DNA from 4 places in the Shewanella sp. Pdp11 genome. Region 2 is predicted to be linked to each of the others. Evidence: predicted binding sites of a transcription regulator. Region 2 holds the regulator's gene; each other region holds the start of a gene.
The links. The regulator sigma-54, encoded in region 2, starts transcription at its own class of promoters, with help from an activator protein. The targets are predictions, from matches to a motif close to GTTGGCACGNNNNTNGNNT.

Region 1 (7,754 bases), 1.2 Mb from region 2:
ATAACCACTCCATTGTTTATAGGTGAAAAACCGCATTGCTTCGGTATGATCTACTCACTTGATCAACTGAAAGCGTTAGTGATGTGGAACCAGATCTAGTTTCATTCGACGCCAACCTGTTCTGTTTCAACAGCTTGGCATTCTAACTATATGATTATATCTGTCAATTATTCATCAACAGAAACGAGATACAACCAAGCTCAATAACCTAGTTGTTAACGGCGACTATTGTTTTGGATAAGCATTAAACATGGAGGTTTGTATGCCTTGCCCTCGCAGAACTCAGATAAGTTTTGAACATACTCTTCAAAATCAGTCTCCACTTCCCTCACTGGCCATCTAGCTACTTTTATTACTTTCCTTAAAACTGCTTCAGTAAATATTCGCTTGAGGGTAGGCCGAGAGCATATTATGTTGCTGATTTAAAATGGATGGCTGGATTATTGTCTCTAGCATAAAAATCTGTGTGCTACCTAGTGGTGTAACTGTTTGATGGTGTTAGAATATCCCGCAGTTAAAAGGAGATTTTATGGCAAACTTGTCACGCAGAGATATATCTAGCTTAGAAAAATACTTACAGATGGAAGGTGGGCATCTGCTCGACTTCTCACATAAAACACTAGCTGATTTCTTCGATGATTATGGTATTGATATCAATGAGGAACAATACCAATTCGGGTCAGGTTCAAAGGCAAACAGAATGCGTGGCTTTTGGCACTTTAGTGATGAAGCAACAGTCGGGACAGTTCTCTTAGGTATAATTGATTACTACGATGAGAAGCGGGAGAACAGTTACTATGGCAGCCAAAATCATAGCGATGATTTACGTGCAAGATGTCTTGATATAGCTAATAGACTAGTAGCTGGCTCATACCGTGCTCAGAGTCATTTAAGTGCTCCACATCCACAGCCCTCGAGTACACATGCCTCAAATCCGACCAAACCATTCAGCCCTCCTCCTGTGCAACAACCGCATCAGCCATTCGTACCGTCCGCATCTGTCCAGCAACCTCCAAGTTCCCAGACACTGCTACAACCATCAATATTGTATCAGCAACCACAACAAGTGCTTCAACCGACCCAACAATTAAGCGATACACAGAAGGTATTTATTGTTCATGGTCATGATGATGTTTTGAGGTTGGAGGTTGAGAACTTTGTTCGAACTGTCGGATTAAAGCCCGTCGTGTTGATGAATCAAGCGAGCGGTGGTAATACTATCATCGAGAAGATTGAAGAGCATGGTGCAGTTGACTACGCAATAGTGCTATATACGCCTTGTGATGAAGGACGGAAAAAGGGCACTGAAGAACTGAATGGCCGCGCTCGCCAGAATGTTGTGTTTGAGCATGGCTACTTCATCGCTCGCCTAGGTCGGAAGAAAGTCTCAGCAATTGTTAAAACAGGTGTTGAGATTCAGAATGATATTCAAGGTGTTGTCTACATCAGTGCTGAACTTGATTGGCAGACACAATTGCTAAAAGAGTTTAAGAAAGCCCGCATAACATTCGATGCGGACGCTTTATTTGTTTAGGACAGCTAAGTTGGACACCCAACCTTAATGGCGTGGTCGTTACCTTTTTAGCCCTGCTTGGATTAAGCATTAAATAAGGAAGTTTGTATGCCACGTCCTCGCAGAATTCAGATAAGTCTCAAATTCTGTGTTACATCTATCGCCATGACCATTGTTATCTTCAAGATACAAAAAAGCCCCAACAGCAAAACTGTTGGGGCTTTTATACTTTACGCATGCATTTATACAGTAAGTAATTACATGTCGTTAGCCATTACAGGCTGTAGTACATTTCAAACTCAAGTGGGTGAGTAGTACGTGCTACACGCTCAGCTTCAGCTGTTTTCAGTACGATATAAGATTGGATGAAATCTTCACTGAACACGCCGCCTTTTGTCAGGAACTCATGGTCAGCTTGCAGATTTTCAAGGGCGTTTTCTAATGACGTTGCCACTTGTGGGATTTCAGCCGCTTCTTCTGGAGGCAGATCGTACAGATCTTTGTCCATCGCCTCACCTGGGTGGATCTTGTTTTGGATACCGTCAAGACCCGCCATCAGCAGCGCTGCGAAACCTAAGTATGGGTTGGCATGTGGATCAGGGAAGCGTGCTTCGATACGACGGCCTTTAGGGCTTGGTACCACTGGAATACGGATTGATGCAGAGCGGTTACGGGCAGAGTAGGCCAACATAACAGGTGCTTCAAAGTGTGGCACTAAACGCTTGTAAGAGTTAGTGCTTGGGTTAGTGAAAGCGTTCAGCGCGCGAGCGTGCTTGATGATACCACCTATGTAGTACAGCGCCGTTTCACTTAAACCTGCGTATTTGTCGCCAGCGAACAAGTTAACACCGTCTTTCGCCAGAGATTGGTGAACGTGCATGCCGCTACCATTGTCACCAACGATAGGTTTAGGCATGAAAGTCGCCGTCTTGCCGTAAGCGTGTGCCATGTTGTGCACTACGTACTTCAGAATTTGGATTTCATCCGCTTTCTTAGTCAAAGTATTGAAGCGAGTAGCGATTTCGTTTTGACCTGCAGTCGCCACTTCGTGGTGATGCGCCTCAACCACTTGGCCCATTTCTTCGAGCACCAAACACATAGCGCTACGTAGGTCTTGTGATGAGTCAACCGGTGCAACTGGGAAGTAACCGCCTTTAACAAATGGACGGTGACCAGTGTTGCCGCCTTCGTAGCTAGTCGCTGAGTTCCAAGCCGCTTCTTTAGCGTCGATCTTAACGAAACAACCTGACATGTCAGTACCGAAACGGACATCGTCAAATAGGAAGAATTCTGGTTCTGGTCCAATCAATACAGTATCTGCGATACCAGTAGAGATCAGGTAAGCTTCTGCTTTTTTAGCGATTGAACGTGGGTCACGGTCGTACCCTGTCATTGTACCGGGTTCAAGAATGTCACAACGGATCAGCGCTGTGGTTTCTTCGGTGAAAGGATCCAGTACGAATGTCGTTGGATCTGGCATCAGTACCATGTCTGATTCGTTAATACCCTTCCAACCTGCGATAGAAGAACCGTCAAACATTTTGCCGTCTTCGAAGAAATCAGCATCTACCTGATGAGAAGGAATAGATACGTGCTGCTCTTTACCTTTAGTGTCGGTAAAACGTAAATCAACGAACTTAACTTCTAATTCTTCAAGTTGCTTTAAAACTGATTCAACTGACATTCTCAAGCCTCCGGTAGGGTAAAGGGATGCCCCTTCTATAATCTTTTAACTCAAGTGATTTATCTTGAGCCAAACTTACGAGCTATATAGCGATATCCATGCCAATAATTTAAATTACTGATTAACATGGTTTAAAATCTTTGCTGCACTTAATTGGATTCCAGTTTGCACCACTTTGGTGCTATTGGTTGAGGCATTTTGGTGCATTCATCCATTTTGGTGCGCACTGAATTGATTCATGCAAAGCTAAGTTTCAAAGCATAAGGTTCAAAGCACTAGTATGCATCGCTTATGTGGCAGTGAGATGGCAATCGCGCCTTGGCTCACAGGGACTACATAAGGATAGCGGCACTGAATCCAGTACCTATTTCAGCACTATTCTGGACTATTTTCTCTGGGCGATTTCACCGCCGCATAGTTGTCATAAAACCACGCTAGTCTGTTCAACTATGCCATGCATTCTCAATTCAATAGTGGTTTATTATCATATTATTAGGAAAGAGTTCGTTCTCATGTGCGAAATGTCTTTGCTGTTCACAGGCCAAGTGAAATCAGTGATGCGTAATAAAGGTATTGCGTGACAATGAAGTGAGTCTTAAAGGCATTCAGTTTTCGCGGTCATAAATGCCAATATCAACGCCCAGTTAAATCTGCGCTAGAAATTATTGCTGTTTCACGTCGAGATGATTTTGTCGCGGGAACATCAATTTGATTGATGTTTAAATCAGCAGAAATACTTTGCGTCTAGATTATGAAAAATAGTAAATTCAGCTGTTTAACTCGGATTTTTCCTACGAATATGGCAATTGAACAGTGCTTTAACTGTGGCATTAGCGGATTTCACTCAATGGAATATTGGCAGGAATTAGCCAAGGATCGGCGGATTGTTTTATAAGTGTTCAAAAATAATCCTGTGCGCCAAGGCCGCTCTGGAGTAGAATGACCCGCTTTTTATTATGGTGGGTCGAGTCGGGACACTATAACGAATTACTGAAATATCCCTATTTTTGTTTGATGGTAAGAGGTTTATCCGTGCTAGAGAATTTACGTAACATCGCCATTATTGCACACGTTGACCATGGCAAAACGACCCTGGTAGACAAGTTGCTGTCACAGTCAGGCACCCTTGCAACCCGAGGAGAAGCTACTGAGCGGGTGATGGACTCCAACGATCTTGAAAAGGAACGTGGGATCACGATTCTGGCAAAAAATACTGCCATCAAGTGGAACGACTACCGTATCAACATCGTTGATACCCCTGGCCACGCCGATTTCGGTGGTGAGGTTGAGCGTGTTCTGTCTATGGTTGACTCAGTATTATTGCTAGTTGATGCCGTTGACGGTCCAATGCCACAAACTCGCTTCGTAACGAAGAAAGCGTTTGCTCAAGGCTTAAAGCCAATCGTTGTTATCAACAAAATTGACCGCCCAGGCGCGCGCCCTGATTGGGTTATCGACCAAGTATTCGACCTGTTCGATAACTTAGGCGCAACTGACGAGCAGTTAGATTTCCCAATCGTTTACGCTTCAGCGTTAAACGGTTTTGCAACTTTAGATCCAGATGTTGCAAGTGAAGACATGACGCCGCTGTTCCAAACTATCGTTGAAAAAGTATCATTCCCTGATGCTGACTCAGAAGGTAGTTTCCAGATGCAAATTTCGCAGCTGGATTACAACTCATACGTGGGTGTTATCGGTATCGGCCGTATCAAGCGTGGTAGCATCAAAACTAACCAACAAGTCACTATTGTTGGTGCTGATGGCAAAACCCGTAACGGTAAAATGGGCCAAGTATTAGGTTACATGGGTCTAGAGCGTACTGAAGTTGAAGTTGCTAACGCAGGCGATATCGTTGCTATCACTGGTTTAGGTGAGTTGAAAATTTCTGACACTGTCTGTGCTGCTGGCGCTGTAGAAGCGTTACCGCCATTATCAGTTGATGAACCAACTCTGACCATGACGTTCCAAGTCAACACTTCACCTTTTGCGGGTAAAGAAGGTAAGTATGTGACTTCACGTAACATTCTTGAGCGTTTACAACAAGAATTGGTCCACAACGTGGCACTGCGTGTTGAAGAAACTGAAAGTCCAGATCGCTTCCGCGTATCAGGCCGTGGTGAATTGCATTTATCAATCTTGATTGAAAACATGCGTCGTGAAGGTTACGAGTTAGCTGTATCACGTCCAGAAGTTATTCTGAAAACCATCGACGGTGAATTGTGTGAGCCATTCGAAACGTTAACTGTTGACGTTGAAGAAGAAGATCAAGGCACAGTGATCGAGAAGTTAGGTACCCGTAAAGCTGAAATGAAAGACATGCAGCTTGATGGCAAAGGTCGTGTACGTATCGACTTTATTATCCCAAGCCGCGGTTTAATCGGTTTCCAAACTGAATTCTTAACAGCGACTTCTGGTACAGGTCTAATTTACCACTCGTTCGACCATTACGGTCCACACAAAGGTGGCGATATCGGTCAACGCGCTAACGGCGTATTGATTTCTAACGCAACGGGTAAGGCTCTGACATTCGCACTGTTCGGTCTACAAGACCGCGGCCGTCTCTTTATTGGCCACGCTGCTGAAGTATACGAAGGCCAAGTAGTTGGTATCCATGCTCGCTCAAACGACCTGACAGTTAACTGTCTGAAAGGTAAGCAGCTGACCAACATGCGTGCTTCAGGTACTGACGAAGCGCAAGTGTTGACTACGCCAATCACAATGACACTTGAGCAAGCGCTTGAGTTCATCGATGATGACGAATTGGTTGAAGTAACACCTAAGAGCATCCGTGTTCGTAAGAGACACTTGACTGAAAACGATCGTAAGCGCTTTAACCGCGGTTAATGCCAGCCTGTTGATTCAGGTGGCACACCCTTAAGGTGAGTCAATCGGTGTAAAAAGCCCTGCATAGGAAACTATGCGGGGCTTTTTGTTGGGGCTGATTTGGTCATGGGTATGCCGGCGATTAATTCAAACTTCTGAATCTTGAGATCTTGTATTACTCCTTATCGATTCACCATACGCAATTGCGGCAAGATTTTGTAAGGAGAGATCTAACATTTAGTATGGTTCCGCTTAGGTCTTGTGCAAATTCATTGTCGAGTGAACAGCAGGCATTTTTCCCTGTCAGTAACTTCCTGGGTAGCAGATAAAGTTCTTACTAAAGCGACGGCTTAGCCTGTCATCGTGGAAGGAATAAATTTTAATATATTCGTCAAAAAGGGAACGGATCAGTTGCTGTCGGTCTGGCTGTATAGTGTTAGCTATAAAACCATTTATCTGGTATTCGCATAGGAATAGTATCAGCGATAAGATTGAGTGATTTACTAACTGTAATCAATATTCTGGTGTATACATTAAAAACTGCAGATAGTGATATAAACCATTATCTGCAGTGTGCTTCGTTAGATTGGCAGTGCTTTGATGCTATTTAACCCAAGTATTGTTCAAAACTGCTTGCTGTGAGAGTTGAAATTCAAGCTTTAGCTGTTCTGCATACTTAGGTGCCAGATTCTCAATAAAGTCTACACTTTCACTCTCAGATATGATTTTATCTCCAGCGATTAAAAAACTACCTGAGTTGGTAAATGCGCCAAGCAAGTCGCCTTTTACTACAATACTATAGGGTTTTCGTTCCCTATAAAGAGAGCGACCAACTGATGCAAACTCGTCATTAAATCCGAGCAAATCAAAAGCGGTAGGTAAAATATCTAATTGGCTTGCGAGTATTTTATGTCGTTTAGGGGGAATATTTTGCCCAGGACGATAAATCCATAACGGAATATGGAATGCGCTTTCTAAGCCCGGCGTTTTCGTTTTGAACAAAGTGTGATCTGCCAAAATCATAAAGGTTGTATTTTCGTACCAGTCCTGTTTTGATGCTTCCGCAAAAAATGCTTTAAGAGATTCATCTGTATATCTAACAGTATTCAAAAAGTCGGTGAATGTATCTTGTCCATATGGATAAACCTGTAAATGCTTCGGTGTTTCTACATATGGCATATGGGTGGTACCTGTAAACGAAAAACTAATAAATGGCTTAGTTTTTTCGTTTGCTAATTCGAGTGTTTTCATCAACATCTCATAATCCCAACCAAACTGTGCGCCATCAGGATCGGGGTAGTCAGTTCGTGTTATTGGGATATCACTACGTCCAAGATATTGCTGAAAACCAGCATAGTTGGCTATCGAATCTAAACGAATCGAGTCACGTTTTGAGCTTTGCAGCATTTGGGTTTGGTAGCCATGAGCTTGAGCAATATTACCAATTTTTGTAAGGCGTGATAATTCCAGTCCTCCTCCGATATAACCAACACTCTCAAGGGGAGGTATGCCAAACAAGCTCGCTTGAACACCTAAATTACTGCGTTGAGCAACAGCATAGAAATTATCATAAACCTCAGCTTTTTTTGACAGTTCATCTAAAAATGGTGTGACTTTATAGTCTGAACCCGATAATCCATCTATATAAGCATAGCTTAACGCTTCTACCAAAATGATAACTAAATTTCGGCCATTGGGTGTATTCTCTGAGAATTGGCTTACGTATGGATATTT
Region 2 (7,754 bases):
CGGTTAAGACTAAGGTGAGTCGGCGGTAATGCTCGCTAGTGTAATCGCCTATGGTTCGTGCCGTCGAGCGACAAATGTGTCGCCAAGCTTTTGAAACGAGATGTGAACTGCACAAATACGCAGTGCTAAGTGTGATGTGTACTAATCTGAGTGCCTGTTTGAAACACTGAATATGAAATGAAACTAACAGGCTTCGTCAAACTTAGCGTCGATTAAGGCACAAATGGCATCCAGAGCGGGCTCAGCATCTGGGCCTTCGGCGATAAGTTTAATGGTTTTACCCATGCCAGTCTCAAGCATCAATAAGCCGAGTACGCTGGCGGCGGATGCCTGTTTATCACCTTGTATCAAGGTGATGCTTGCATCAAACTCGGATGCCAGTACCACGAGCTTTGTGGCGGCACGGGCATGTAATCCCAGTTTGTTACAGATGGTGATCTGACGTTCAAGCTTTGGCATTATTCAGCTCTCGATGGCGGGCATAAACCTTATGTTTACCGTTACTAAAGCGTTTAGCCAATTGCTCTGCGACGTAAACCGATCTGTGTTGCCCACCCGTGCAGCCAATCGCCACAGTTAAATAACTGCGATTGTTGCGCTCGAGGTGCGGCAGCCAAGTTTCTAGCAAATTCTCGATTTGCCAGATGAACTTATTGACCAGTGGTTGGCGATTTAAGAACTCAGCTACGGGCTCATCTAAGCCAGTTAATGGACGCAGCGCCAGTTCCCAGTGTGGGTTAGGCAGGAAGCGAACATCAAACATAAAGTCGGCTTCGGTGGGCATACCGTGCTTAAAGCCAAAGGACTCAAAGTTGATCACTAATTCTTTATCGACACTGCCGAGCAGAATTTGTCTCACTTGATCGCTTAAATCATAGATATTCAGGTTCGACGTATCTATGTAGTGATCGACCAGTTTTGACATAGGCTCGAGCAGTTTCCCTTCCCGTTTTATTGCTTCTTGTAAAGAGACTTGGCTCTTTGACAAAGGGTGCAAACGGCGAGTCTCGCTGTAACGCTTAAGCAGAATTTTATCGCTAGAATTGAGGAAGAAGCTCGTTAACTCAGTATCAGGAGGTAGGCTCGCGAGTTGTTTAACTAGAACCTTGTCCTGCTCTGGCATGTTACGCACGTCGACACTGATGGCGACGAGATCGTTACTGCCTTTGAGTTGCTCAAGCAAAGTGCCGATTAAGGGCAAGGGAAGGTTATCGACACAGTAATAGCCGAGATCTTCGAGTACCCTTAGGGCGACAGATTTACCTGAGCCTGAGCGGCCCGACACTATGACCAGTTTCATCCAGTGATTACCTGATAGAGTTCCGTTTCATCATGCGTCTTGCGTAATTGTTTTAATATTTGCTTGTCGCTCAGCTTTTCGGCCATGCAAGACAAGGTACTTAAGTGTTGCTGACATTGGTCAGCAGGCACCAGTAGTGCAAATAAAATATCAACAGGTTGCTTATCGATAGCATCGAATGCTATCGGCTCTTCACACTTAATGAGTATGGCAATGGGCTGATTTATATCGGTTAATCGACCATGTGGAATGGCGATGCCGTTCCCTATACCTGTGCTCCCCATCTTTTCGCGCGCCACTAGGCTTTCGAATATCTCTTGAGATGAGAGGGTCGGGTACTGGGCAGCGACTAAGTCGCTGATGAGTTCCAGTACCTTTTTCTTGCTGCCCGGAGTGGCGCAGGTAGTGCACTCCGGCCGCAGTATGGTACAAAGTTCCATTATTAGTGTTTTGTTAACTTCTCTTTGTGTTTAATAACCTGACGATCAAGCTTGTCAATCAGGGCGTCTATAGCGGCATACATGTCAGCATGCTCTGAAGTTGCAAAAACTTCACCACCGATAAGATTTATTCTCGCTTCGGCAATCTGTTGCATTTTCTCGACATTGAGCACAACGTGCACATTATTGATCTGTTCGAAATGGCGTTCAAGTTTTGAAAACTTTTCTTCTACATATGCGCGTAACGATTCGGTAATTTCGACATGGTGTCCACTCAGGTTTATTTGCATAGAAACGTCCTCCGATATCCACTGTAGGTTATAAACTTTTACGCTGATTAGAAGGCGGAATGAGCATAGCCTCTCGGTACTTCGCAATGGTTCTGCGGGCTACGTTGATCCCTTGTTCTGCCAGAAGTTGTGCCATCTTACTGTCGCTTAATGGTTTTTTCTGGTTTTCCGCTGCAACCAGTTTCTTAATGAAGGCTCTGATTGCTGTGGATGAGCACTCCCCACCATCGTCAGTTCCGACGTGGCTAGAGAAGAAGTATTTTAGTTCAAAAAGTCCCTTAGGGGTATGCATGTATTTTTGGGTGGTCACCCGTGAGATGGTGGACTCATGCATTTCTACCGCTTCGGCAATATCGTTAAGCACCATAGGTTTCATGGCTTCTTCACCGTATTCGAAGAAACCTTGCTGATATTGCACTATGCAATTCGCAACTTTAAGTAAAGTGTCGTTACGGCTTTCTAGGCTTTTGATAAACCATTTAGCCTCTTGCAGATGGCCACGAATAAATTGGCTATCGGCTTGGTTTTTAGTACTGCGCGCCATCGATGCATAATGTTGATTTACATTGATTTTTGGCATGCAGTCTGGGTTCAGTTCAACCACCCAGCGGCCATTCTTCTTCGACACAGACACATCTGGGATGACGTATTCGTCATCGTTGGGCGTAATCAATAAACCTGGGCGGGGATTGAGGGTTTGGATAAGCGCGATGCCGTCCCTTAACTCATCCTCTTTTAATTTAGTCTTACGCATCAACAATCTAAAATCGCGCGCGGCGATCAGATCTAAATGATCTTTGATCAACATGCGGGCATTTTCGAGGTGTGGAGTGTCAGCGGCGAAATGCGACAGTTGGATCAGCAGGCACTCGCTTAAATCGCGGGCGGCCACACCAATGGGATCAAAATGTTGAATGCGCTTGAGTACGGCTTCAACTTCGTCAAGCTCAACTTCAGGATTGCCCATGGCTTCGAGAATTTCTTCAGTGCTTTGAGTGAGATAGCCTTGATCGTCGATGGCATCAATAATGGCGGTGGCAATGGCTAAATCGGTTTCAGAAAACGGCGTGAGGTTTTTTTGCCATTCTAAGTGCTCATACAAGCCTTCACTGGTCTCACCTTGGAAGGGCATATCATCTTCACGACTGCCGCCGGGGCCAGAATTAGGGGAGGCAGTGAACACTTCATCCCAGGTGGTGTCCATGGGGAGCTCGTCGGGCATGGATTCTTTGGTTAAGGACTCTGCCGTGTCTATTGTGGAGCTGTCTTTCTCAGGCGGCAGAGTGCTCGATTCACTGAAATCCGTATCGGAAAGCGTTTGGTTTACAGGGTCTTTAGTGGCGTCGAATTGATCCTCTTCCAGCTCGAGAAGGGGATTAGAATCTAAGGCTTGCTGGATCTCTTGCTGCAGTTCTAATGACGACAGTTGCAACAGACGAATGGCCTGTTGTAATTGTGGCGTCATGGTTAACTGTTGACCCAGTTTGAGCTGGAGTGACGCTTTCATGTTACCGCTGATCCCTACGTTATTATTGTTGGATGAGGTCGCTTGTTATCATCTTGAGTGGAGCACAATGCTGGCACAAATTGCCTTCATTGGCTCCGCTTGATTAACTATAGCCTGAATTGTTCACCTAAGTACACAGCCCTAACTTGCTGATTGTCTAAGATCTCTGCAGGTGTTCCTTCGGCAATCAGGTTTCCGTGACTCACAATATAGGCATGTTCACACACATCTAATGTCTCGCGAACATTATGGTCGGTGATCAACACGCCAAGGCCTCGACTTTTGAGCTGTTCGATAATCTTTTTGATGTCGATAACTGAAATCGGATCGACACCCGCAAAGGGTTCATCGAGCAAAATGAACTTAGGATTTGCTGCTAACGCCCGTGCAATTTCGACACGGCGACGTTCGCCCCCCGACAATGACATGCCTTGGCTGTCACGGATGTGGGTGATGTGGAATTCTTCGAGCAGATGCTCGAGTTGTTCTTCCCTTTGCTCTTTCTTCAATTCTTTGCGCGTTTGCAGTACGGCCATGATGTTGTCATGGACGGTCAGCTTACGGAAGATACTGGCTTCCTGCGGCAAGTAACCTATGCCTTTGCGGGCGCGCAGGTGCATAGGATCCGCGGTTAAATCATCATCGTCGATAAAGATGTGGCCTTTATCGCTTTTAACCAGACCGACGACCATGTAAAAGGTGGTGGTTTTACCCGCACCGTTTGGGCCGAGTAGTCCAACAACTTGACCTGTCTTTACCGTTAGACTGACGTCTTTAACCACTTGGCGACTCTTATAACTCTTCGCCAGATTTTGTGCTCTTAGGGTGATTTGGGTCATTTAGAGTCCTGCTTTTTCACAGGTTTATCCGCTGGCGCGTCAGGTTTGGCATCATCTTGATAGTTTTCTGGCTGAATAATAGTGATCACGCGATCGTCACCACTACCTGTGCTCTCAGCAATCAATTTTTGCTGGATAATGTTATAGCGGATCACATTACCCGTCACTTGGCTACCCGCTTGATCTAACGAAGCTTGGCCTTTCAGTGTCAGGGTACGGCTTGCCATATCGTAACGAATTTCTTTCGCGCTCGCCGAGGCTGGACGGCCATCGTCTAACACTTGGTTGTAAGTTGCGGGGTTACCAGTGGCCACTAAAATTTTGCTATTTTCACCTTCGGCAGAAAATGCACGCAGTTCATTTGCTTGGATTTTTATCGAGCCTTGGGTAACTTCCACCGGACCAAAGAAGATGATCTGGTTGTTCTTGATATCTGCCGTTTGGCTCACTGCTTTGATTTTAACTTCCTGCTTTAGGTCGTCGACTTTAGCAAAGGCGCTCATGCTCATTATTAGCATTAGGCTGGCAAGTAATACGTTATTTTGCTTCATATGTTCCTACTACCTGACTGGTCAATTTCACTTCTTGCGCGTTGAGGTCGGCATAAAGGCCTTGGCCTTGAATATTAAAATCTTTCCCTGTGACGTAAATGGTACGGTCAGAGGTCATTATCATAGTATTGAGATCGAGTTCCAGATAACTGGTGGACAAGGTCTGGATCGGTTCTTCTGCGCTAATGGCATCAATAATAACATTGTTTTCGAGTACAACCTTGCCCGTTTCCTTGTTTAGCTTGCCCTGATCTGCACTGAGTTGCCATTGTGCTTTACCTTGGTCTGGATAAACAAGATAAACAGGTTGAGTAAAGAAAGTTTGATTCGTTGAATCATAATGTTCCATGTTTTTCGCCGTCACACGGCTATTGACTAGCCCTTGTTCATTGAACTCAACACTGCGCAGATCTTCAACGATGAAATCTGGGGTATTTTGATCTTTTACTCGGTTATCGGTATCACCGCTGTGTTTGTTCTGCACTTGCCAGTAAAGCGCTAGTGCGGTTCCAAAAAAAGCGATAATTGCGAGTGTCACACGACTCATATACTCATTCCATGGGCCGAAGTGAATTTATTTTGACTGAGTAGCAACAGATCTGTGAGTTCACGCAGTGCACCGTGCCCGCCATTGAGCGTAGTGACAAAGTGGGCGTGCTGACGCACATAGGGATGACCATCGGCCACACTGACCGCTAAACCGACGACATTCATCACGGGTAAATCGACAATATCATCACCGATATACGCTACTTCTTCCGGGGTGACACCATAGAGTGCGAGCAATGCTTCATAGGGCTCGAACTTATTATCTACGCCTTGGTAAATATGGGTAACCCCAAGGGCTGTCATACGGTTTTCAACGATTTTGGATTGACGTCCAGTGATAACGGCGAGATTAAAACCGCTGGTGAGTAGCGAGCGCACACCATAGCCGTCGCGTGTGTGGAAGGCTTTTAGCTCTTCGCCGCTATTGCTTAAGTAGATACGGCCGTCGGAAAACACTCCATCGACGTCACAAATCAACAGTTTAATCTTTTGCGCGCGTTGCCACACATCATCACTGATTGGGCCGTAAAATCCTTGCTGTGGCATTAAATGACTCCTGCTTTAACCATGTCTAGCATGTTAAGAGCGCCGATAGGATGGCGGTCTTTATCGATAACAATTAATCCGTTGATGTTTTTGGAATCCATCACTTGCAGCGCTTGGGCGGCCAATACATTATCCGTGATGGTCACGCAGTTACGGGTCATCACATCGGCGATGGGCGTTGTACGCAGATTCACTTCGGCATCGATAACGCGGCGTAAATCACCATCGGTGAAGATACCGACCAGTTTGCGCTGATCATCGATAATCGCCGTCATGCCTAAGCCTTTCTTGGAAATTTCGTACAGGGCTTCTGTGATGCAAATATCGTGGTTAACGAGCGGTAAGTCATCACCGCTGTGCATCACATCGCAGACTTTTAACAATAATTTACGCCCTAACGCGCCGCCTGGATGAGACATAGCAAAATCATCACGGGTAAAGCCTTTGGCTTGTAGCAGCGCAATGGCAATGGCATCGCCCATGACTAAGGTCGCTGTGGTGCTTGATGTTGGAGCGAGTCCCAGTGGGCAAGCCTCTTCTGGAACTTCAATACATAAATGTACTTTAGCTAAGCGTGCCATGTTCGATTCGGGTTTGCCTGTTACCGCAATAACGGGTACGCCCATACGTTGGATGACGGGCATTAAGGTGAGGATTTCGCTCGACTCACCTGAATTTGAAATCGCTAAAATCACATCGTTATCGGCTAATACACCGAGATCACCGTGGCTGGCTTCACCCGGATGCACAAAAAATGCGGGCGTTCCTGTGCTGGCGAGGGTGGCAGAAATCTTATTGCCGATATGGCCCGACTTGCCCATGCCCATGACAATCACTTTGCCTGTACAGTTGAGGATCAACTCGCAAGCTTCTGCAAATTCAGCCGAATCAACATATTGATAAAGATTGTCTAGGGCTGACTTTTCAATGTCGATAACTTTACAGCCCCATTGGCGCAGTTGTGATTTGTCTACCATGTCTATCTCTCTTTTTGCATTGTCTTTGTCGCCCCATGATGGGATTGGAATAGCACAATTTGGTACGCGATAAAGATGATATGTAATAGGCTTTCTGCCAAGTTTTAGTTTGTTTTCAGACGATTTAGCTTATGTCTCGTTGTGGTGAGTTTCCTAAAACAACAAAACAATTGCGGCAGGCTAGAGTGATTGATCTGACTCGTCAAGTTCAGCTGCGGCAGCTATGCATGCACAATAACCCGTTAAGCAACTGAAGGCCTTGAGCAATATCATCGTCTTTGTCGTTTATTTCAATGGATTTATCCCGTATCGCAGTGGAGATTACCGCACGGGATGCCTCGATTTCACACTCGTGTATCGACTTATCACACCTTAAAAGTGGACGAAGAGCGAGCTAAGTGCGAACGAATTAGCCAATATTGCCAATTCTGCAACTAGGTTGAAAACATTAAGTAACATTTTACCTATGCAGAGTGAAAACTTAGGGCGCATTTTCGCTGTAAATGAGGCAAATTGAAAGTATCACTGGGCGATAGTGTCGATTCGGTTGTAGGTTAAAGCGCAATTACGTACAATTTGCGGCTCTTCGATTGGTCAGTCTAGGAAGACTAGGATCACCTCTTTGCAAATGTCGGAATCAAGCATGACTCAAGAACAAACGCCGTTGGTTGAGATCCGTAATTTGGGGTTTAGCCGCGGTCAGCGTGTGATATATGAAGATATTAGCCTGTCCATTCCAAGGGGCAAGGTGACGG
Region 3 (7,754 bases), 880 kb from region 2:
CTAACATCACCTTGGGCACATTGACTTAAGTCTGCGACTAAGGTTTTTTGCAGTGAATCTAGGCTATCGAACTTGGTCTGATTAAAGCTATTGAGATACAGTTTGAACGATTTCGACTCAATCAGGTTCAGGCTTTCATAGCTTAAATGAAATTCAGCTATGGCCACCATAGGCTTACCTTTAGCATTTAACCAAGACAGCTCATAACCCGTCCAGATATCGGCACCATGAAACGGTAACGTCCCAGTCAGTGCAATAGCATTACGGTTTAGTGAGCGTGGAACCCCTTGCAGCAGCGACGCATCATACTCGGCTTGATAGTCTGTGGCTTTACCTAAAGTCAGGCCAACAAGCGCTTGCGCATCACTATAGGGATCGTGATTCTGTGTCATCAATACTGTTTCCATGTCAAAATAGGCGCACATTATACCTGAAATTGGATTGTGCTTAAGTGTCTTGTCTGCTCGCACTCGATAAATTTTTGCAAAACTATCATCAAGCTTACCTAACGAGTTTAGGTGAACTACCGCGTTATTACCCACAGGGTGAGCCTTCTGTGTGTATTCAAGGCGAATTTCATGCTGATCTTGATCAAGCGGTTTCTTGGCAGCCGGTGAAACGCGAAGTCGAAGGCAGTTTTGCCAATGTTGAGCATGCGCTTGAGTTGACTTTGTGGCCGGAAATTAATCATTTTTACGGTCAGTATTTTTCTGCGCCGTTATTGTTCGACTCAAAATGGGGCACGGGTGAGTTACTGCAAGTGTGGAATGAGGATGATTTTACTTGCCTGCAGCAAAATCTGATTGGTCATCTAATGATGAAGAAAAAGCTCAAGCAGCCACCGACGTGGTTTATCGGTTTGTTAGATGAGGGCGATAAAATGCTCACCATCAACAACAGTGATGGCAGCGTGTGGATAGAGCTTCCAGGTGAGATCCCCACCCAGCAATTGTCGCCAAGTTTAGCGGAATTTATTGGGGCGTTATCACCACGGATAGCACCGCCCGTTAAACATGAAGAACTGCCTATGCCCGCATTAGAACATCCGGGGATTTTTGCCAGCTTTAAACGTATGTGGCAAAACCTCTTCGGTAAACGCTAGTTGGCGGGAGCTTGACGCTATCTTGCGGCGAGCTCTTAGCCTTCAACCACGTTTAGCCAGAGTGTGAACGCTCTACCACACTGAGTTTGAGCGTGAACGCTCAACCTAAGCATGGCTGATTCTTAGGTTGAGGTCTTTGGCGGGATAAAATGATGTTACTGATGATCCCAAGACAGATTCGATACTATGCGGCAAGGCTCGCAGCGAAAGTGGAACATATCCAATAAAGGTTCATCGAGTTTCCAATCATGACTACCACAGCGTGGACAAGGCCGCGCTTTTTCTGAGGCTAAATCTTGGCCACCGACGCGGTATAAGTAGTAATAAGTCGGGATTTTAGTGAGATATTCGATACGGCCGCGCAAATCCCAACCTCTACGAAATAAATCACTGTCTGGACTCGATAATTCCTCGAGTGCGGCAAATTCTGCTTTGGTGGCCGCCGCCATTTGTAACTCGTCACAGGCTTGCCATTCGCTCTGCCAACGGATAATGCGTTTGTGATCGCCATTAAAGGTTGCTGGAAGTCGATATAAGGGAATGGGCAGTAGATTATCGCCGCTGCGCAGGGGCGAGCACATGTGTACAAAGCTGGTATACAGCAGTTGCCAGCTCGGTGTGTCGGTATTGCTGACCTCAGAATTAATGTCCTGACCGATAAACTTTTCCCGCGGCGCGAGTAGCTTAGCGTCGGTTAACTCTACTAAGGCTTTTTTGACCCAAGGGCTGTGATATTTATGCGCTAAACTGCTTTTCTCTGGCATCAGTAAACGCACTCTAAACTCACCGTCATTAAAGGCGACCGCAAATTCTCGCCCTAAGATTTGGCCGTTAGCTCGATAGGCTTCGAGGAGCTGATTAATGGCTTTTTCGGCGGCAGAGATAGTGGTGTCGGCGAAGCATTCAAAACGCAGTTCAGTGACAAACATTAAGCGGTTTTTCCTTGGGATTCTAATAAGTTGATGCGTTGTTTAAGTTCAAGCAGTTCGTTTTTCAATTGCATTATTTCTGCTTTTTGCTGCTCAGCATGACGTTCAAAATGCGTCTGTTGTATCTGCAGACGCTCGGCAAGCAGTGCAAGCGTCAAGGTATCGTTAGTTGCAGTGGCTTCGGTTGTCGGGCTGATGGCTTGCAACTCGGCTAAACGCTCGCGATCCGCCTTAGGCATAGATTTAAATTGCTGTAGACCTTGGATCAATATAGGTAAAGGTAGGCTGCTACCTAAACGGGTTTTTATTAAGGCAAGGCTCGGTACTTTACCGCAGGCCTCGAGCGCACGTGCCGCAGCCAATACTTGGTCAAGTGGACTCATAATTAGCAAAATTCCTTAATTTGTTGAATGATTTAAACTAATCTCAAAAGGTCGTGTAAGTTTTTTCATTTAAAAACAGTGTGTTGTCATTTGGCATCTATTTTGCTTCTTGTCCTGCCTAAATCGCTTTTTTAAGCAAAAATAATAATCACATAGGATGTCACATGATTAACCATAAATTGAATAACAAACTTATCGCCATCACGTTTTTAGGGCTTGCAAGCTTAGGTCTTAGCGGCTGTGTGGTCAATGTCGGTGATGGCGAATCGGGTTGGGATAGCAGCGAATCTTGGGAAAAAGTGCAGGATAAAAACCGTACTAACTTAACCAAACTGAGTTTAGGGATGCCCAAAGACCAAGTGATGATCTTAATGGGCACCGCTGATTTTAGTGAAGCCTACATTCAACAAAGTGCTCAACAAGGTGGATCGAATAAAGAAGTCTTAGTGTTGTTTTATCGTACCCAGCGTAATAATGGCGATGGAAAAACCACCAAGGACGAATGCACACCTATTGTGCTGAGCAACAATGCCTTAGTGGGGTGGGGTGAAACGGCTTACAGCAAAATTTAACCCCGCGAGTTTTGTTTTATAATTTACGTAGCTGAGTATCAAGTTGCTCAATGGGCTCAGTCCATTGAGCATCAGCTTCTAGGCCTTCGATGATAAAGCTCTTTTGAGCAGGGGTCCAAAAGGGCGCTTGGCTTAGATGGATGTGATGGTCGATATCATGGGTTGCAATAAATTGCGCTATGGCTTCATCGCTACTGTCTAAACCGAGTTGCTCGAATAAGTGGCTTAAGTCTACTGGCGTAGTATCCATCATTATTTCCTTTTCAGTATAGTGCCTTCGTTTAGAGTAAACGCCTGATTGAAAAATGCAATCTATGATTAAAATTTGCACTTTTCTGTTTCCTTGGTAAATTAATTGTTACTCATAAAAGTGTGAGCTAAGTCAAGGAATACTAATAATGGATAATGAGACCTTGGAAGGCTGCCGTGCAGTCTATTTGACAGCGGAAGACTTACGCATTGCCGCTTCTATCCTCTATAACGCTTACCATGATGACCCTTTTTTTGTCGATTCACTTTTCACCTCAGATAAAGCCGCTTACGAGCAAAAACTGCGCGCCGCGATCCGCGAAGAACTCAATACGTTATGGCAACAAAAACAAGCACTCATAGGTTTGTTCGACCATGACAGACTGGTTGGTTTAGCCTGTGTGGTAACGCAAGAAGTGCCTTTGGGAGAAGGGCGTTACTGGCATTGGTGCTTAAAGATGTTGTTAGGTACGGGCTGGCAATCGACCCAAGCTTTGATGAAAAAAGAGTCCAGTATTGTCGAACTCTTACCCAGTAAGCACTGCGGTATTTTGCAGTTTATCGCCCTTGCACCGAACGAGCAGCATAAAGGACTCGGACATAAGTTAGTCCAAGCGGTAGTGAGTTGGTGTGATGAGCAGCCGGATTTGGATGGCATTGGTGTGTTTGTCGCTCAGGAGAGTCATCTGCAATTATTTACCCAGCATGACTTTGTCTCTTTAGGCGAGCTCAATATCGGCAGTGTCCATGGTCAGTTATTATTCTATTCGGTTCAACAAGATGACTCACTCTTATAAACGGTTCGCCGATTTTTATCCTTTCTATTTATCCCAACACCAGCACCCGACTTGCCGGCAATTGCACTTTGTTGGCAGTTGTTTAGTCTTGCTGCTTATTGGCATTGCCTTGGTTTCACAAGCCTGGTGGCTATGTTGGTTTATTCCGCTCGTTGGCTACGGTTTTGCGTGGGTGGGACACTTTGTATTTGAGAAGAATCGACCCGCGACATTTCAGTATCCCTTTTACAGTTTTATGGCAGATTGGGTGATGTTTGCTCAGATGATCCGCGGCTTTTTTAAGCGTTAAAAAAGCCGCCCGAGTGAGATGCCCATACCCGTGTGAGAGATCGCTTACAAACGCTGTAGGACATAATGTTTTCTTTTTGATTGTTTTTTGTTCTTCTTGGTTTAATTTTTAATTAAATCATTAGTTTGTGTTTATTTTTCTCCTGTTCGGTCGTAATTTCTTTTGTAGTCCGTTCTTTGAGCCGAACAAAAAAGTCATGGTTAACGTAGAATTCACTCATGGCCAAAGCAAATGGATAGCAAGGAAAGCGAAACAGGCCAAAGGGACGCAAGAAGCAACGAATTAAGATTTCATGGTTGAAATCGCTGACGGTAGGAAAACTGTCATTCGCCTAGGATAGGCTAAGGAAAAGCAGGATTGCTTTTCAAGGATGATTAGAGACAGTGAGTCGTATCGTCAGGATGATGAATTTCAGGAAGAATACAGGACACGCTTAAGGATTAAGCATGAACTCGAGACAGGATGTGTCGAGACAAGGATAAAGTATAAGGGTGAACAGCTTGTACTACTCTATGGAAGAAAAATTTTTGCAGGATGCAATAGGAAGAAGTCATAGGAAGTGACAGGCTCTGTAAAATGGATTTACAGGTCAAAGGACTGAGTGTTATCTCACGCAAGTTTGATACACAGGGACGAAAAGGAATTACAGGGACGACGCAGGACGCAAGCAGACGCATGGATGGTGCAGGGAGCACAAATCGAGCAGGACGGCTTACAAAGGATAAATGGGGCGCACTTTAGTTGCGCCCTTTTCTTTGGTTCATTTTCAGCATTAATCTCGCTTTGCCAAGAAGCTATAACGCTATTCACACAGATTTTATCTTAACTCTGCTTAAAGACTTCTCACCGTAAAGCATGTTTACCAGTCTACTCCTCTTATTGCCCAATGATTTACTCTCTGTGTTGACTGTGTTTTGGTCATGCAGAATGCTTGTCGAACTTTGAGCGATAGCGGTTTATGCATAAGTTCTTCAGGGGAGAAAATTTAGCGTTTGCTTACTTTTGATTCGAATTGCCATCCTCCGTGTAAGAGATCTCTTACAAGTATGTAAGTAATTTGTAAGTTAAAGGGGTGGTTATGTCTTGGCTTTGGTTATTATTTTTATTTATATCAGCCGGTTAGTCTATTTTTCATCAGTTAAGCTCACTATTTTCGTTAACATTTTAAATAATCCGCAATGAGTACTTTTGTTGGTTGGCGTAGAATTCATTTTGTAGAAGGAGTTACGGGCAACAGGATGTTGGCGATCAGGATGATCGAACAGTGACTAAGGAATGTGACTTAAGGAATAGGGATATAGGCCTTTCAGGATGAAAGATAGCCAATACCAAGGAAGGGAGACTATCAAGGATTGATAGACTCATTGCATAGGATGGCAATGCCACAGGGAGTGCAATTGAATGGATGCAATACCCGTTTCATGGATGATGATGGAACCGCTCAGGAAAGAGCAAGCTTGGGACTGGATGACCAAGAGATAGGGAAGTACATGAGTACAGGGACCTCAAGGATTGAGCAGGGATGAAGCAGGACGCAGATTGACGCATGGATGGTGCAGGGAGCACAAAAATAGCGGGATAGCTTAACAGAGAATAGGAGGGCGTGGCTTTAGGGCCGCGCCCTTTCTTTTTTAACTTTTACAGTGAGTTATTTTGCAGCACCAGAGAATAACTGATTATTCTCAATTCTGGCGAACAGCTTATTTGAGCCAACATTGTCGATAAAAGCTTAATGGCATTTGCCTGAGCTACAGCCGCTTTGCGTACCACAACCGCCAAATTTCCCCTGCGCTGTCGGCGCCTCTTGCCATTCGGGCTCTGGAAAGATAGGCCATTCTATTTTTTGAATTTTCTTACCTTGCATCCAAATATGGCCACTGTACTGGTTAATGCCGTCGGTGCTGAATTCAAATAAATATTTCGCTTTCCAACAAATCCCCGTGGTGCCGCCAATACTTGGGCGGGCGGTTTCCATTGCTATGGCTAACAGTTGCACTTTTTGTCGCCAACATTCATTTTCGGCAAAAATACGGCTCAACTCTGCCATTTGGCGTAGTTGCCAAAAGAATGCGGCAATCACGACGAGGCCAATAATTAACAGTAAATCTGACATCATTTGCTAGCTGCCTTAAACAAACCACCTATGGCTTGTGATAGTTGAACACTTCGATTGGGATTTCTTAATTCGCCTAGTAGTTGATTGCGCAAACTAGGAATTGCCACAATATCAGCAAAGACCTGATTAAAAAAGGCTTGGGGCTGCAGTGCCAGAGCTTCTAAGTAAAGACTGCGACTTGAATCTTGTTTTAATACCGACCAGTTACGTCCGGCAATGCTGATGAGGGCATTGGTATCTAAAGAGGATTGGCCGTGTAGATGCGCAAACGCTTTTTGGCTGTGTTTGGCGCTAGAAGCCAAAGCGCGAAGGAAATAGGCTTGGTGTTCTGGCGCTGCATCTTGAAGTTTTGCGAGAATTTTATCGGCGAGTGTGTCGCTAATCAGTAAGTGCTCAAGGCACTGACATAGGGCGATTTGCACTTCGATGGCGGCGGTGTCAAAACTCGATACTAACTGCTGCTCATGATCAAATTCATTTGCGCGCGCACATACATCGGCTATGCCTTGCATCCCAATATGTTGCCATTGTGCTGGGGCTACTTGGCCTGACAGGTACTGCACGGCAAATTCGTATTGCGATGACGCGCGTTGGCCGAGTTGTTTACGAACAAGCGCGTTGAATACGGCGAGTTTTTCCTGGCTTGGCTTGAAGTTAAACGGATTATTTGCGAGTCGTTCTTGCTGCTCATCACTGAGTGGCTGAGTGGGATCTTGCCCTAATGCCGCTAATATCATTTCGATAAATTGTGAGCGCGGTGCAGGCGACAGTAATCCTTGCTCATCTAACGCTAGTTTTAGAAACCAAATAAAGTGTTGCTGACTCGCATCCCAAAAGACGATAGCAAATTGCGCATGCCCTTGAATGGGATAGGGATAAGGGGTAGATAGAGATTCGATCTGGTGAAACGCGAGCATATCAATATGTTGCACCCTACGGCCAAGATCATACACTTGGAACTGGGTTTTGGCTGTGGTTAAAAACTGGCTTAAAGTTGTAATTTCAGTCATTTGGCTGCCATATCAATCAAAGAGGCTCATTAAATTGGCGCCATTATAGGGGGAAGTGCGTCTGGATGGTATGATTGCAGCACTTTAATCGACCTATTCGGCCTGCGGATTATGGCAAGTTCCTTAATCACAACGGCTAACATGAGAATGGATCTGAAAGCTATGTTATACAGCCAAACCCAAGCTAAATTGGCTCAGATTGCCCAAGCGCTGCAAGCGGCCGAGTTGTGGTCTGAGCAAGTGCCTTCTGCCGAGGCAATGGCAAGCACAGCGCCTTTTGCCTGTGATCTTATGCCCCTTGAGCAGT
Region 4 (7,754 bases), 2.4 Mb from region 2:
CGTTCAATGCTTTGCATTCAGTTAATGCGTCTTTGACAACGGCCATTTTATGTACGAGTTCGGTTTGCTGAGTGAGTTGAGACTTATCAGTGTGGTTTGCCAAAATGTCATCATTAGTTTTGAGTTCTTTCAGACATTGTGATTTTTCGTTAGCAAGAGAAAGCAGTAAATCGGCGTTTTGGTCAACCAAAGCGCCTTTTTCCTTGAGTATGATTTGCTTAAGAACAGCCAAATGGGCGTGTTGTAGATCTACCAGTTTAGCTATTTCAGTCATAGTTACTCTTTATTCAAGTCATTAAGTTCGGCTTCAAAACTTGCAATATTGGCAGCCAACTTTTCAGGGTCAATTTTATAGCGGCCTTCGGCGATAGCCTGTTTAATTTCGGCCACTTTCTTTTGATCAACTTCAGGAAGGCTCGCCATTTTAGTCTGAGCTCCTTGCAGTTGTTGCGCTTGCGCTGTAATCACCACTGAGTCGGTTCTTTGTGGTGTTGTCGATTTTGTGGCAACTTGAGCAGATTGATCGCTGCTAGTTTTAGTTGCACCTGAACGAACTTGTGCGGTCGTTGCAGTGTTGAGTTTGCTAATATCAATTGCCATTTTCGGCTCCAGCGTCGTGTGTACGGGATTTCTTAACTGGGGTATCGGCAGCTTATAAAAAAGCTTTAGATTATTTTACATTCTTACTTCAACTTCGCCAATGCCCGTGACTATAGCATCTAGTTCTTTGTTTGAACTGCTATTTTTGACTCTGATCCGATCGCCTTTATTGCCATCTTGTAGGGCTTCGCCTACTGTTTTGAGTTCGAATGAGTTAGAACGAACATAAATAGATACCGAGTCGTTTTTACACACGAAGCATAAGTTATTGCTCAATATAGGATAATCCTTCGAGACGCGTCGTTTGACTCGCACACCAGCTAATTTACTTGGGTCATCAAATTCAGCGCCCCGTAAACTATTTTGCTCAATGTAACGGATTTCAACTTGGCTAGGGGAGATGAGTTCGCCAGGCGCTAAGGTTTCAGTTGAGACAACAACGGGGAATAAAATATCCACTCTAACCGAGATATAAATTTGCCAAGGGTAAGCGAGCTCTTGCGTATCGCAGCTGACTTTTAGGGTGTTATTACGGCTAATTTCCCTGTCACTCGCCAATTCAACCTTAATCGGCGACGAGCATTGTGACGGCAGCATTCTTGCGTCAACTAATTGCGGCGAAATATCGACTTTGGCATTAGTTGGCACAGATATTTTTTCTGAAATAAGCGCTTTAGCTAATTCTGAGATGGCCGATACGGTGGGAACAATAGGCTCTGCACTCGCAAAAGCGGGCATGAAGAGGGTGAAAACACTAAAAAAACAGACTAAATTTACTTTCATAATGAAGAGACTAGCTTGTAACGCCAGAATGCACCTATACTTTTATCAAGTTCGAAGCTGACCACTGTAATAATAATTTGCATCACTGTCAGAAGATTGACTCAGTTTCGACTATGTTTATCGATAGATAAGACGTAAGCAATTAATATGCCTATACTCAAACGAGTCATAGGGCCGTACATAAACAGAACAACAAGGCAGAGTTATGTCGAGTATTCTTGATTCAGTCAACAAACGAACCCAGCTCGTTGGTCAAAACCGTTTAGAATTGCTGCTTTTTAAGTTAAACGGTCGTCAACGGTTTGGGATTAACGTGTTTAAGGTGAAAGAAGTACTGCAGTGCCCACCACTGACCACTTTGCCTAAACTTAATCCTTATGTAAAAGGTGTCGCGCATATTCGCGGTACGACTATTTCAGTTATTGATTTGAGTGCGGCAACAGGCGGTAGACCTTTAGCGAGTACTGAAAACTGCTTCATCATTATTTCTGAATATAACCGCAGCGTTCAAGGCTTCTTAGTCAGTTCGGTTGAGCGGATTATCAACATGAATTGGGAAGCGATTATGCCTCCTCCTCAAGGTGCGGGTCGTTATTCTTATCTAACGGCTGTGACTGAGATTGAAGGTGAATTGGTTGAAATTCTCGACGTTGAAAAAATCTTAGATGAGATTTCACCGGTTAAAACTGCCATCAGTGAAGAAGCTAATGAAAAGCTGACCCTCGACAGAACCCAGCATTATCATATTATGGTTATCGATGATTCTGCCGTGGCGCGTAAGCAGATTATTCGTTCACTCGAGTCATTGAACTTACAAATTGATACCGCAAAAGATGGCCGAGAAGCATTAGATAAGCTCAAAGAAATCGCCAAAGAAATGGACAATGTTGCTGATGAAATCCCTCTTATTATCTCAGACATTGAGATGCCTGAGATGGATGGTTATACCCTGACCGCGGAGATCCGAGATGATCCTAAGCTCAAGCATATTAAAGTGGTACTGCATACGTCGTTAAGTGGAGTATTCAATCAGGCAATGGTTCAAAAAGTGGGGGCCAATGACTTTATCGCTAAGTTTAATCCCGACGAACTGGCTGCTGCAGTGAATAAGCACTTAAGTTTGTAAGTTCAGTAGTTAGTACCTATATATGCTTTACGCTATAATCTCGACTTTGTAACATGATGGTTTCGCACTGATTTTGGTGCTTGCAATAGGATTTAGGATGTGAATGTGCCAAATAAATCACTCGCTGAGGCTGAATATAATCAATTTAGATTGTTCTTAGAGCAACACAGCGGCATCGTACTGGGTGAAAATAAGCAATATCTGGTGCGCAGTCGTCTTGCTCCTTTAATGGGGAAATATAACCTGCCATCCTTATCCGATGTGGTTAAGCATTCGATGAAGCCAACGGAACGTGCGCTTCGGGCAGAAGTGATTGATGCTATGACGACCAATGAAACCCTGTGGTTTCGTGATCGTTATCCATTTGAGTTATTGCATAACGTTTTGTTACCTGAGTATAGTCGTTTAGGTCGTCCACTTAAGATTTGGTCGGCCGCGTGTTCGTCTGGGCAAGAACCCTATTCACTGGCGATGACGATTCTTGAGTATCAACAAAAGAAGCCTGGTGCACTTGCTGGTAGTGCTTCGATTCAAGCTACGGATTTATCGCCTTCCATGTTGGAACGCTGCAAAAATGCTGAGTACGATAGCTTGGCATTAGCACGCGGTTTATCCGAAGAGCGTAAGCGTCAGTTTTTTGATGCTTTGCCTTCAGGCAATATGAAGTTAAAGGATAATGTTAAGCGTTTAGTGAACTTTAGAGCACATAATCTGCTTGAAAGTTATAGCTTACTTGGTAAGTTCGACATTATTTTTTGCCGCAATGTGCTGATTTATTTTGCGCCTGAGGCAAAGGCAAAAATTTTGCGGCAATTCGCTGCCGCTCTTAATCCAAAAGGCATTCTATTTCTTGGTGCTTCCGAATCTATCGCTGGTTTAACGGACGAGTTTGATATGGTCCGTTGTAACCCAGGGATTTATTACCAGAAAAAGACTTAAGTCTACAGCTTTAAAGAAAATTACCGACATTTGTCGGTAATTTTTTACCCATCACTTGCTTATCCTAATTGTTATTTTCATTGTCTCCTGATGTTGGCACATGAATTGCTTTGTTTCCGTGAGTAACACGAGGAGGCAATTTTATGGCGATCAATTTTGATAATGCACTGGGTGTGCATCAGTACACTCTCGGTATTAGAGCGCAGCGAGCTGAAGTCATTTCGAGCAATATCGCTAACGCCGATACGCCACATTATAAAGCCCGCGATGTTGATTTTTCTGCGGCAATGCAGGCCGCACGAGGCCAACAGCAGCAGCGTAATAGTCTTGAAATGCAAGAGACAGACAAGCATTTTGGACTTGCTGAGTTGACGGGGCAATTTGTTAAGTTCCGCGTGCCAAATCAACCTGATACCGGTGATGGCAATACCGTTGATATCCAACAGGAACAATCGGCATTCATGCAAAATGCTCTTGAATATCAAATGTCATTAGGTTTTTTAGACAGTAAGTTTAGTGGCATGAAGAAAGCGTTGAGAGGGGATTAATCATGAGTTTATTTAGCATATTTGATGTTGCTGGCTCGGGAATGTCGGCTCAATCGGTCAGGTTGAACACCACTGCGAGTAACATAGCTAACGCTGATTCCGTCTCGAGTAGCGTAGATAAGACCTATCGTTCCCGTCATCCTATTTTCGAAGCTGAAATGGCCAAAGCGCAAAGTCAGCAACAAGCCTCTCAAGGTGTGGCGGTAAAAGGCATTGTTGAAAGTGATAAACCACTACTAAAAGAATACTCGCCCGATCATCCGATGGCGGATGCGGACGGCTTTATTTATAAACCGAATGTTAATGTCATGGAAGAAATGGCAGATATGATTTCTGCTTCGCGCTCATATCAAATGAATGTTCAAGTCGCTGAAGCAGCTAAGTCTATGCTGCAACAAACACTTGGGATGGGTAAATAACATGTGTTACTTAGGAGGTAAGCTGTGAGCCTCATTAATCAAATTAACCAAGCATCGGCGCAGACGGCTCAAAATAAGAGTCAATCAAATGCTGTGACGACCAACTCATCAACCAGTTCAACGGGTAATCCGTTTCTTGATGGCATACGACTGCCAAAAGATTCGATAGTACCGGAAGCGAAAAGCCAACAATTAACTCAAGATGATTTTTTCTCGTTATTAAGCCAACAGTTATCGATGCAGGACCCTTTTAAGCCCGTCGACAACGACCAAATGATTGCGCAGATGGCATCATTTTCGACAGTTGATGGTATCAGTAAGTTAAATGATGAAATAGTTAACTTAAACAGTGTTATGACGTCGAGCCAAGCACTGCAGGCATCGGGACTCGTTGGTCGCAAGGTGTTGATCCCAACTGATACTGGCAATATTTCAGCTGAAAGCCCAACGATGAAAGGTGTGGTCAGTACCCCTAATAAAATTCCAGAGATTACTGTGCGTGTTGAAGATGAGAAGGGCCAAGTTGTGACCACCTTTAAAGTCGATGGCAGTGACGGTGGTAACGTCGATGTGAACTGGGATGGTTTAGATAAAGATGGAAAACCTGTGACCGCAGGCAACTATACGATTAAGGCGAGTGGGTTAGTTGATGGAAAATCCCAAGAACTGCCTGTTTCAACTTATGCCCATGTGACCAGTGTCTCTCTTGGTACGGCCAGTACTGGCGCCATTCTCAACTTGAGAGGCGGTATGGGGATCAAGTTAACCGATGTGTTAGCTGTGTCTGAAACTTAAATTTATACAAGATAATTTTTTAGAATCCGAATTGGGCGTTAGTTGTCCGCAATTGAATAGAGTCAAAAGTAGAGGTGAATTATGTCGTTTAACATTGCATTGAGTGGCATTTCTGCCGCACAGAAAGATTTAAACACCACGGCGAACAACATTGCGAATGCGAATACCATTGGCTTTAAAGAGTCGCGTGCTGAATTTGCGGATGTTTACGCTAATTCTATCTTTTCAAATTCTAAAACTGCTGTCGGTGGTGGTGTTGCAACGAGTCAAGTCGCCCAGCAATTCCATCAAGGCAGCTTACAGTTGACAAGTAATTCACTCGATATGGCAATTAAAGGTGGTGGTTTTTTTGTCACTGCTTCTGAAATAGGCAGTCTTGACCATTCATTTACTCGAGCAGGGGCATTTAAAGTCGATTCAAATAACTACATGGTTGATTCTGCTGGTAATTTTTTGCAGACATTCCCTGTGGATAAAGATGGTAATTCGACATCGGTAAGTTTGACTACAGCGAAACCAGTGCAGATCCCGGATACTGCAGGTAGCCCTGTAAAAACTGAAAATGTCAGTTTACAAATGAATCTAAATGCTAAGGAAAGTACCCTTGACCCTGCTGCATTCGATCCTCTAGACCCTAAGACGTACAATAATGTTACTTCAATGACAATGTATGACTCACTCGGTGAGCCACATATCATGACAACCTATTTTGTTAAGCCTAATGATGCCTCTTATAATGGAGAGAGCAATTGGGTGGCTTATTACGCTATTGATGGTAAACAAGTCGATTTAGCTGGTGCTGCTGGTACTTATCAAACGGATACTACGGGCGATGGTAACCCTGACTCAACCGGTACAGCGCAAACAACTAGCGGTTGGAAGGGCTCTGTACTTAAGTTCAATTCTGTTGGTGTCTATACCGGTAGTGATCCAGCGGTCGTTAAGACTGAGACTTTAGGTGTGGGTGGTGCAGGCGTTTTAGGTGCTGGAGCGGATGGAACTCAAGACTTAACTATTAAGTTTAATGCGCCAACGCAATATGCTGCTCCTTTTGCGGCAACAGAGTTAACACAAGACGGTACTACTGTTGGTCGTTTAACTAACGTTGAAATTGGTGCTGATGGTTTAATTACTGCAAGTTACTCGAACGGTTCAACTGTGCCTTTAGCACGGGTTGCCTTGGTTCGATTTGCTAACGAACAAGGTTTAACACAAGTGGGTAATACGTCGTGGAAAGCCAGTTTGAATTCTGGCCCGGCTCTTGCTGGTGAGGCAAACAGTGGTACTTTTGGTAGCATAAGTTCATCGGCGTTAGAGCAATCGAATATCGATTTGACCACTGAACTGGTCGATTTGATTTCGGCGCAGCGTAACTTCCAAGCGAACTCTCGTACCCTTGAAGTGAACAACACACTGCAACAAACCGTATTACAAATCCGCTAATCATTACATTGTTTGACTAAGTGTTGCCGCCAGTGGCAACACTTAGCCTTTATCCTGCTATCAATTCACTTCATTTCCTTATTCTTCAATTCTATCAGTAAATTAAATGTCAATTTTATTGGCACGATGCTTGCTTTGCTATTGTCATGTAGAAAATTTGACGGAGCAGTCTGTGGACAAATTCCTTTATGTCGCCATGAGTGGCGCCAAGCAAAATATGAATGAGCTGGCGCTCCGTGCGAACAACTTAGCCAATGCTAATACCGACGGTTTTAAATCCGATATGGCACAAGCTCGCTCGATGCAGGCCTTCGGTGAAGGATTGCCTTCCAGGGTGTTTGCGATGACAGAATCTCCGTCAGCTAATTTTCGCTCTGGTCCCATAAAAACCACTGGACGAGATCTCGATGTTGCCATTAAAGGCGACGGCTGGTTTGCCGTGCAGGCAAAAGATGGCAGTGAAGCCTATACCCGCTCAGGCAGTTTAAGTTTCGACTCTACGGGTTTACTACACAATGACAGGGGAAATCCTGTTATGGGAGATGCGGGCCCCATAGTGTTGCCGCTCCCTATTGAGAAGGTTTCAATTTCTCAGGATGGCATTATTTCTGTTCGACCTCAGGGCGCTACCGCTGAAGTGGTGGAAGAAGTTGGTCGCTTGAAACTCGTTAATCCCGGCAATGCGCAGATGATGCGTGGTGAAGATGGATTATTTCGACAAATGTCAGGAGAACCAGCACCAGCCGATCCTAGCGTAGGTATTGAAAGTGGTGCAGTGGAAGGCAGTAACGTAAACCCTGTCGATGAAATGGTGTCTTTGATTGACCTTCAGCGTCAGTTTGAATTGCAAGTCAAGATGATGAAAACCGCGGAAGAAAATGATCGCGCTTCATCCTCATTAATGCGTATTAGTTAGGAGATAGATTATGCATCCGGCGTTATGGATTAGTAAAACTGGCTTAGACGCACAGCAAACTGACATTGCGGTGATCTCAAACAACGTGGCGAACGCCAGCACTGTGGGCTACAAGAAAAGTCGTGCAGTATTTGAAGATTTGCTTTACCAAACAGTTAACCAAGCGGGCGGTGTCAGCGCTTCTA

Region 1: glnA (glutamate--ammonia ligase) is a predicted target of sigma-54. The motif match lies at 3,285-3,303, and genes of this name have one in related genera.
Region 3: AYJ58_RS10085 (DUF3192 domain-containing protein) is a predicted target of sigma-54. The motif match lies at 2,504-2,522, and genes of this name have one in related genera.
Region 4: flgB (flagellar basal body rod protein FlgB) is a predicted target of sigma-54. The motif match lies at 3,541-3,559, and genes of this name have one in related genera.

The regions. Positions count from the first base shown of each region.
Region 1 covers NZ_CP015194.1:246,790-254,543, reverse strand. Annotated here, with positions in the region: gene AYJ58_RS01185 (TIR domain-containing protein) at 530-1,534, shown strand; gene glnA (glutamate--ammonia ligase) at 1,788-3,197, opposite strand; gene typA (translational GTPase TypA) at 4,230-6,041, shown strand; gene AYJ58_RS01170 (LTA synthase family protein) at 6,624-7,754, opposite strand, start outside.
Region 2 covers NZ_CP015194.1:1,396,830-1,404,583, forward strand. Annotated here, with positions in the region: gene AYJ58_RS06140 (HPr family phosphocarrier protein) at 184-459, opposite strand; gene rapZ (RNase adapter RapZ) at 446-1,300, opposite strand; gene ptsN (PTS IIA-like nitrogen regulatory protein PtsN) at 1,297-1,740, opposite strand; gene hpf (ribosome hibernation promoting factor) at 1,743-2,030, opposite strand; gene AYJ58_RS06160 (RNA polymerase factor sigma-54) at 2,059-3,537, opposite strand; gene lptB (LPS export ABC transporter ATP-binding protein) at 3,645-4,376, opposite strand; gene lptA (lipopolysaccharide transport periplasmic protein LptA) at 4,373-4,927, opposite strand; gene lptC (LPS export ABC transporter periplasmic protein LptC) at 4,914-5,474, opposite strand; gene kdsC (3-deoxy-manno-octulosonate-8-phosphatase KdsC) at 5,471-6,022, opposite strand; gene AYJ58_RS06185 (KpsF/GutQ family sugar-phosphate isomerase) at 6,022-6,999, opposite strand; gene mlaF (phospholipid ABC transporter ATP-binding protein MlaF) at 7,643-7,754, shown strand, end outside.
Region 3 covers NZ_CP015194.1:2,277,044-2,284,797, forward strand. Annotated here, with positions in the region: gene queF (NADPH-dependent 7-cyano-7-deazaguanine reductase QueF) at 1-392, opposite strand, end outside; gene syd (SecY-interacting protein) at 452-1,102, shown strand; gene AYJ58_RS10075 (Zn-ribbon-containing protein) at 1,258-2,031, opposite strand; gene AYJ58_RS10080 (hypothetical protein) at 2,031-2,414, opposite strand; gene AYJ58_RS10085 (DUF3192 domain-containing protein) at 2,579-2,986, shown strand; gene AYJ58_RS10090 (DUF2789 domain-containing protein) at 3,003-3,236, opposite strand; gene AYJ58_RS10095 (GNAT family N-acetyltransferase) at 3,385-4,032, shown strand; gene AYJ58_RS10100 (DUF962 domain-containing protein) at 4,016-4,321, shown strand; gene AYJ58_RS10110 (DUF3301 domain-containing protein) at 6,051-6,437, opposite strand; gene AYJ58_RS10115 (DUF3549 family protein) at 6,434-7,447, opposite strand; gene AYJ58_RS10120 (YqcC family protein) at 7,610-7,754, shown strand, end outside.
Region 4 covers NZ_CP015194.1:3,938,600-3,946,353, reverse strand. Annotated here, with positions in the region: gene AYJ58_RS17480 (flagella synthesis protein FlgN) at 1-274, opposite strand, end outside; gene flgM (flagellar biosynthesis anti-sigma factor FlgM) at 277-600, opposite strand; gene flgA (flagellar basal body P-ring formation chaperone FlgA) at 676-1,383, opposite strand; gene AYJ58_RS17465 (chemotaxis protein CheV) at 1,589-2,509, shown strand; gene AYJ58_RS17460 (CheR family methyltransferase) at 2,609-3,448, shown strand; gene flgB (flagellar basal body rod protein FlgB) at 3,592-3,996, shown strand; gene flgC (flagellar basal body rod protein FlgC) at 3,999-4,415, shown strand; gene flgD (flagellar hook assembly protein FlgD) at 4,440-5,210, shown strand; gene flgE (flagellar hook protein FlgE) at 5,292-6,653, shown strand; gene flgF (flagellar basal-body rod protein FlgF) at 6,826-7,569, shown strand; gene flgG (flagellar basal-body rod protein FlgG) at 7,580-7,754, shown strand, end outside.